DNA from 2 places in the Streptomyces sp. NPDC044064 genome. Region 2 is predicted to be linked to the other one. Evidence: riboswitches for the same ligand, from Rfam matches in the RefSeq annotation. Region 2 holds a riboswitch; the other holds the start of a gene.
What was found. Region 2 has a riboswitch for guanidine ahead of AC07DS_RS32140 (DMT family transporter). Riboswitches for the same ligand answer to the same signal wherever they lie in the genome.
Positions count from the first base shown of each region.

Region 1: linked by a shared signal. The riboswitch ahead of AC07DS_RS15755 (MBL fold metallo-hydrolase) and the one ahead of AC07DS_RS32140 (DMT family transporter) in region 2 are both predicted to bind guanidine.

Region 1 covers NZ_JBWKFN010000008.1:211,141-214,482, reverse strand. The annotation lists gene AC07DS_RS15760 (XdhC family protein) at 1-608, shown strand, start outside; gene AC07DS_RS15755 (MBL fold metallo-hydrolase) at 633-1,511, opposite strand; guanidine-III (ykkC-III) riboswitch at 1,524-1,591, opposite strand; gene AC07DS_RS15750 (PP2C family protein-serine/threonine phosphatase) at 1,675-2,877, opposite strand; gene AC07DS_RS15745 (hypothetical protein) at 3,261-3,342, shown strand, end outside.
Region 2 covers NZ_JBWKFN010000023.1:132,986-136,327, forward strand. The annotation lists gene bcp (thioredoxin-dependent thiol peroxidase) at 1-451, opposite strand, end outside; gene AC07DS_RS32130 (DUF3618 domain-containing protein) at 544-873, shown strand; gene AC07DS_RS32135 (GroES family chaperonin) at 997-1,299, shown strand; guanidine-III (ykkC-III) riboswitch at 1,379-1,449, shown strand; gene AC07DS_RS32140 (DMT family transporter) at 1,487-1,807, shown strand; gene AC07DS_RS32145 (transglycosylase domain-containing protein) at 1,817-3,342, opposite strand, start outside.

The DNA.
Region 1 (3,342 bases), on a different contig from region 2:
CCGTGGACGTCGCCGCGGACGGCTCGCACTGTCCCGGCGGCCTCGCCCTGCTGGTCGAGTCGAACGTGCCGCCCCCACGGATGATCGTCTTCGGCGCGGTGGACTTCGCCTCGGCGCTGGCGCGGGCCGGCAAGTTCCTCGGCTACCACGTGACCGTCTGCGACGCCCGCCCCGTCTTCGCCACGCGGGCCCGTTTCCCCGAGGCCGACGAGGTCGTCGTCGACTGGCCGCACCGCTATCTGCGGCGCACCGCGACCGACGCCCGTACCGTCCTGTGCGTGCTCACCCACGACGCGAAGTTCGACGTGCCGCTGTTGCAGGCGGCCCTCGCGATGCCGGTGGCGTTCGTCGGTGCCATGGGCTCGCGCCGCACCCACGAGGAACGAAACCGGCGGCTGCGGGAAGAGGGCGTCACTGAGCGGGAGTTGGCCCGGCTGCGCTCCCCGATCGGCCTCGACCTCGGCGCCCGTACACCGGAGGAGACCGCCCTGTCGATCGTGGCGGAGATCGTCGCCGCCGGACGTGGCGGTACGGGCGTTCCCCTGACCGGCACGAAGGATCCGATCCACCACGACCAGAGGGGACGTGACGAGGCTACGGCCGCCTGAGGGGCACTGCCCTCCGCGCCGGGCTCAGGCGCGGGGGCACAGGACGAAGTCGGAGTAGGCGCGCCAGGTGCGGTCGGCGTCGAGTTCGGTGAGCGCGTCACGGATCCTGCGGAGGTGAGCCGGGGTCAGCTGGAGCGGCGGCTCGTCCGGCTGGTAGGTGATGCGGACCGGGTAGTCCACGCCCGGCTCGGTGGTCATCTCGATGTGACAGCCGAGCACATGCGTGACCGGCCGGCGGCCGGCGAACTCGATCAGACGGTCGACGCTGCGGGCGAAGGCGGGGACGTCCTCGATGTAGAGCCGCCCGGGGTACACGCTGTCGCCGGTGAGCAGGAAGCCGGTGGCCGGGTCGTAGTACGTGACGGCCGCCTCGTGGTGGCCCGGGGTGGCCAGGCACTCCAGCACCCGGCCGCCCAGGTCGACGCGGGCGACGGCGTCCGGGTCCACGTCGAACCCGAAGTACGACCAGGCGCCGGCGCGGTCGGCGCCCACCACCGTGGTGTCGGGGCGGTCGGTGAACTGGCCGTCACCGGCGACGTGGTCACCGTGCCCATGAGTGTGCAGCACCAGCAGTTGGTAGCCGTCGCGGGGGTGCCGGGCGAGCCAGTCCGCGAGAAGGCCGTCGACCACCCGGCGCAGCGGGAAGAACTCGGCGGAACCGGTGGCTCCGGTGTCGATCAGCACTGCCCGTTCGTTGCCGCAGAGCAGGAACAGGAACGGCGCCTCGTAGTGCACCGCCATGTTCTGCCGCAGGATGAACGTGTGCTCGTCATAGGCGTGGACCTGGATGTCCGGGTCGGTGTTGTGCTTGGCCGAGGGCGACCCGTGGATCCACCGCACGTCCAGCGGACGTGCCTGGGGAGGGGTGCTGCCGAAGTCGATCAGGTGCGTGCCGGAATCCACGATGCCTCCGCGCGTGCGTCGTCTTGGCGGGCCGGGTACGGCGCACATCTCGTCCGGGGCAGGCACGTCAGAGCCTCCGACGGGACGCTACCACGGTGTCCGACGGGGCCCGTGGCCGTAGCCGCACGTCCTGCCGTGCGTGCCGTAGAGACCGCAGACGGCATCACCGCGGCCCGTCGCTTCCCTCCACACCGCCCGACGGCGGAGGCGGCGCGGCCGGCTGGTCGGCGAGCAGGCAGGCGGTGAGCGCCGCGGTGTCGTCCTGGAGGCGGTCGTGACTGTAGGCCATCAGGTCGCGGTGGAGCTGTTCCAGAAGCTCCCGAGGCGGAAGGGGACCCCAGGAGCGCAGACGCTCGGACAGGGGATAGAAGGTGCCGTGCGGATCGCGGGTCTCCGTGATGCCGTCCGTGTAGAGGAAGAGCTGCTCACCGGGCCGGAAGTCGTAGACGTCGACGTTGTACGGCTCTCCGACCAGCACACCGAGGTTCAACGGCGGTGCCGACCGTCCCCGGTCCAGTTCGTGCACCTCGTCGGAGCGGATGAGGAGCGGCGGCGGATGACCGCAGTTGACGATGCGGACCACATGACCGTCGGCCGGGATCTCGGCGAAGACTGCGGTGACGAACCGTTCGCCCACCTCGCTTCCGCCGAGCAGCGTCGCCCTGCGGCCCATGCTGATCTCCACGCGGTCGGCCAGGGCGGGCAGATCGGGTTCGTCGTGCGCCGCCTCGCGGAACGCACCCAGCAGGGTCGCGGCGGTCTCGACCGCGAGCAGACCCTTGCCGCGGACGTCGCCGATCAGCAGCCGGACCCCGTACCGGGTGGGGACGGCCTCGTAGAGGTCGCCGCCGATACGGGCCTCCGCGGCGGCGGACAGGTAGAGGCTCTCCAGGAGGAGGTTGCCGATCCGGTGCGGCACCGGTCGCAGCAGCACGCGCTGCGCGATCTCGGCCACGAAGCGCACGTCGGCGAGCGTGCGTTCACGGCGGGTCCGATGGGCAGCCAGGACCGTGGCGATCGCGCCCACCAGGATCGTGCAGATGTAGGAGGCCACGTAGTGGCGGTCCCACAGATAGCCGACGGACCGGCCCGCACAGCAAGGGGTACCGGCCAGGACCCCTTCGAGGAGCACCGCGAAGAGCGTGATGGCGGCGACCGCGCGCGGCCCCTGGGTGAAGGCGGCCAGCAGCGGCACGGTGATCAGCGCGAAGCTCACCGGCCAGTCCACCGGCGTGATGGGTTCGATCAGCAGAAGGGCCACGACGAACAGCGCAGGAAGCCAGCGCATCCACGCCGGAGGCGCCGGCAGTTGGGTCCGTACGGCGATGCCGGCCTCCGGCTCCCGACGGGTACGCCCGAGCCTCACCCGGCGCTCCCGCACGCGCACGCCGTCGGAGCTGCCAGACCGGCCCGGGAGGCGTGCCGTGCCGGTGGACGGCTTGCCTGACGGTTCGGCTTACGCGGCCTTCGCACACCGGACTCCTGATCGCACGACCCCTGCAAGAGGTCCAGCCTCCTGTGCGGGGTCCCGGCACACCGGTGATTGCTCCGCTTGGCGGCATGTTCCGGAGGCCGGGTCATGGGCGGAGGCCGGGTGATGGGTGGAGGACGGTGTCCGCCGGACGGGGGAGAGGGATACGACCTGCGCGTGACGCGGCGCGTGAGGCTGCCGACGAGGGTGGAGCACCCAAGGGGAGAAAGGGGGGACCTTCGATGGACCGGGTGAACCGGGTAGGCCGTTTGGACAGGGTGGACCGTTTGGACCGGGTGGGTCGGCCGGCGGCGTACGGGGCGGCTCTGGTGATGGCGCCCTACGCATTGATCAAGATCT
Region 2 (3,342 bases):
TGATGATCTTGGCGACGTGGCCGGTGGCCTTGACGTTGTAGAGGGCTCGTTCGACCTTGCCCTCCTCGTCGACGACCACCGTGGAGCGGATGACGCCGACGACGGTCTTGCCGTAGAGCTTCTTCTCGCCGAAAGCGCCGTAGGCCTCCAGGACCTTCTTGTCGGGGTCGCCCACCAGCGTGACCTTCAGGGACTCCTTCTCGCGGAACTTGGCCAGCTTCTCGGGCTTGTCGGGGGAGACACCGATGACGTCGTAGCCGGCGGAGGCCAGGACCTCGAGGTTGTCCGTGAAGTCGCAGGCCTGCTTGGTGCAGCCCGGAGTCAGGGCCGCGGGGTAGAAGTAGACGATGACCTTGCGGCCCTTGTGGTCCGACAGGGACACCTCGTTGCCGTCGGCGTCGGGGAGGGTGAAGGCGGGGGCCACGTCACCGGGCTGGAGTCGCTCGCTCATCGGTCCAGCGTAACGGGGGGCGTTGCGGCGCGGTGGCGGCCGGAGCTGACAGACTGTCCGGGACAGCATCAGGAGACTTCGGAGGCCGTACGGTGGCGGACACGTCGGACACCAGAACCCCGGCGCAGATCGAGGCGGACATCAAGCGCCGTCGCGACGTGCTGGCCGAGACGCTCGACGAGATCGGGGTGCGGGTGCATCCGCAGACGATCGTCGCGGACGCCAAGGCCAAGGTCGTCGCCAATATCGATCACACGGTCGGGCGGGCCTACGTCCAGGTCAACCGGGTGGTGAGTGAGGTGCGGGCACAGTTCGTGGACGAGGAGGGCGCGCCGCGGCTCGAGCGGGTCGTGCCCGTCGCGCTGGTCGTCGTCGGGGTCGTGGGCCTGCTCGCGGTGGGCTCGCGGCGGCGTAAGCGCTGACCAGGGCGGAGACGAGTGGGTGGCCCGGGGTCGTACGAGTCCGTCCGAGGCAGGTAGGTTCGAGGCGTGAGCGCCAACAGAAACGAGCACAGCAACCCTCAGCACGACAAGCTGCCCATCCGGATGCTGCACGACCGGGTTCTCGTGCGGCAGGACGCCGGTGAGGGCGAGCGGCGGTCGGGCGGCGGCATCCTGATTCCCGCGACCGCGGCGGTCGGGCGGCGGCTGGCCTGGGCGGAGGTCGTCGCGGTGGGTCAGAACGTACGGACCGTGGAGCCCGGTGACCGGGTTCTGTTCGATCCGGAGGACCGGGCCGAGGTCGAGGTGCGGGGTGTGGCGTACGTGCTCATGCGGGAGCGTGATCTGCACGCGGTGGCCGCCGACCGGTTCGAGGGCGGCGAGGACTCCACGGGCCTGTATCTCTGATCAGAGGCATCTCTGGCCGGAAGTATCTCTGGCCGGAAGCCGAGAAGGGGCTGGTGACGGTTGTCACCAGCCCCTTTGTCGTTGCTTTGCTATGTTCGAAGGAGCCCGACGAGACGCGCCGTACCGGGATGCAGGCAAAGACGACGCACCGCAGAGAGTCGTCCGTTCGTCTCGGAGGTGTGTTGTCGTGGCCTGGGTGCTGCTTGTCGTGGCCGGTCTGCTCGAGGTCGGCTGGTCGATCGGGATGAAGTACACCGACGGGTTCACGCGGGTCGTGCCCAGTGTGCTCACCGGTGCCGGGATCGTCGCCAGCATGGTGCTGCTGTCCTACGCCGCCAAGTCGCTTCCGATCGGTACCGCCTACGGCGTGTGGGTGGGGATCGGGGCGGCCGGGGCGGCGGTGCTCGGCATGGTGGTGCTGGGTGAGCCGGTCACCGCCGCCCGGATCTTCTTCGTCTGTCTGCTGCTGGTCGCCGTCGTGGGGCTGAAGGCGACCAGCGGTCACTGACGCCGCTTCCTAGGGTTGGCCTCCGGCGTCGCCGGTGGTGCCTGTGGTGCCACCGGGTGTGCCGCCGCCGGTGGTCGTGCCGCCGGCGGGTGTGCCTCCGCCGGTGGTCGTGTCACCGGCCGTGGTGCCGCCGGCCGTGTCGCCCCCTGTGGTGTCGCCGCCGGTGGTGGTCGTACCGCCGCCGTCCGTGGTGGTGCCGCCGCCGGGGGTGCCTCCGGTGTCCTGGCCGCCGGTGTCCTGGCCGCCGGTGGTGGTGCCGTTGGTGGGGGTGCCGGTCGGGCCGCCGTTGTCGTGGCCGCCGGTGGTGGTGGCGCCGCCGGTGTCCTGGCCGCCGGTGGTGGTGGCACTGTTGGTCGGGGCCTGCGTGCCGGGTGCCTGGACGTCGGCGCCCTGCTGCAGCTGGAGGTCGAAGTCGGTGGCCGGCTTGCCCTTGAGGGCGTCCTTGGTGAACTGGGCCCAGATCTGGGTGGGCGCGCCGCCGCCGTTGATGCGCGGCAGGCCCATGGCGCCGTACAGCGGCTTGTGGGCCGCGGTGACCGGGTCCTGGCCCATGACGGAGACGACGGTGGCGAGGTCGGGGGTGTAGCCCGCGAACCAGGCGGCGGTGTCCTCCTCGGCGGTGCCGGTCTTGCCGGCGGCGGGGCGGCCGGCGGCCTGGGCGGCGGTGGCGGTGCCGGACTGGACCACGCTCTGCAGGATGGAGGTGGTGGTGTCGGCGGCCTCGCGGCTGACGGCCTGCTTGACGGACTTGTCGGGGAGCGTGACCTCGTCGGTGCCGGCCTTGGTGATCTTCTCGATCATCGTGTACGTGCCGTGCTTGCCGTGGTTGGCGAGGGTCGCGTACGACTCCGCCATGTCCAGGACGCTGGCGGTGGCGGTGCCGAGGGCGATGGACGGGTAGGGCTGGAGGTCCTTGGTGTCGGCGGGGACGCCGAGGGCCACGGCGGTCTGCTTGACCTTGGACGGGCCGACGTCGACGGCCATCTGCGCGTACACGGAGTTCACCGACAGGTCGGTGGCCTTGCGGACGGTGATGTCGCCGTAGGACTTGGAGTCCTCGTTCTCGGGGGCGTAGGGGCCGCCGCTCCAGCCCTGGACGGGCCGCTTGTTGGTGCCGTCGTAGTAGGTGTTCGGGGTGATGGTCTGGCCGTCCTGGGTGGTCGAGCCGTTCTGGACCGCGGAGGTGAACACGAACGGCTTGAAGGTGGAGCCGACCTGGAAGTCACCGCGGGTGGCGCCGTTGGTGTACTGCTTCACGTAGTCGACGCCGCCGTACATGGCGACGACCTTGCCGGTCTTGGGGTCGACGGAGGCGCCGCCGGCACGGACGGCGTTGTCGACCTTGTTGTTCTTCTTGTCCAGCTTGGACATCAGCTGGTCGTCGACGGCCTTGACGAAGGCGTCCTGCTTGTCCTTCTGGATGGTGGTGGTGATGCGGTAGCCGCCCAGGGCCAGCTTGTCGGGGTCGATGATGTTGTTGGTGGTCAGGTAGTGCTTGACCGCCTCTACGAGGTAGCCGCGCTGGCCGGAGAGGC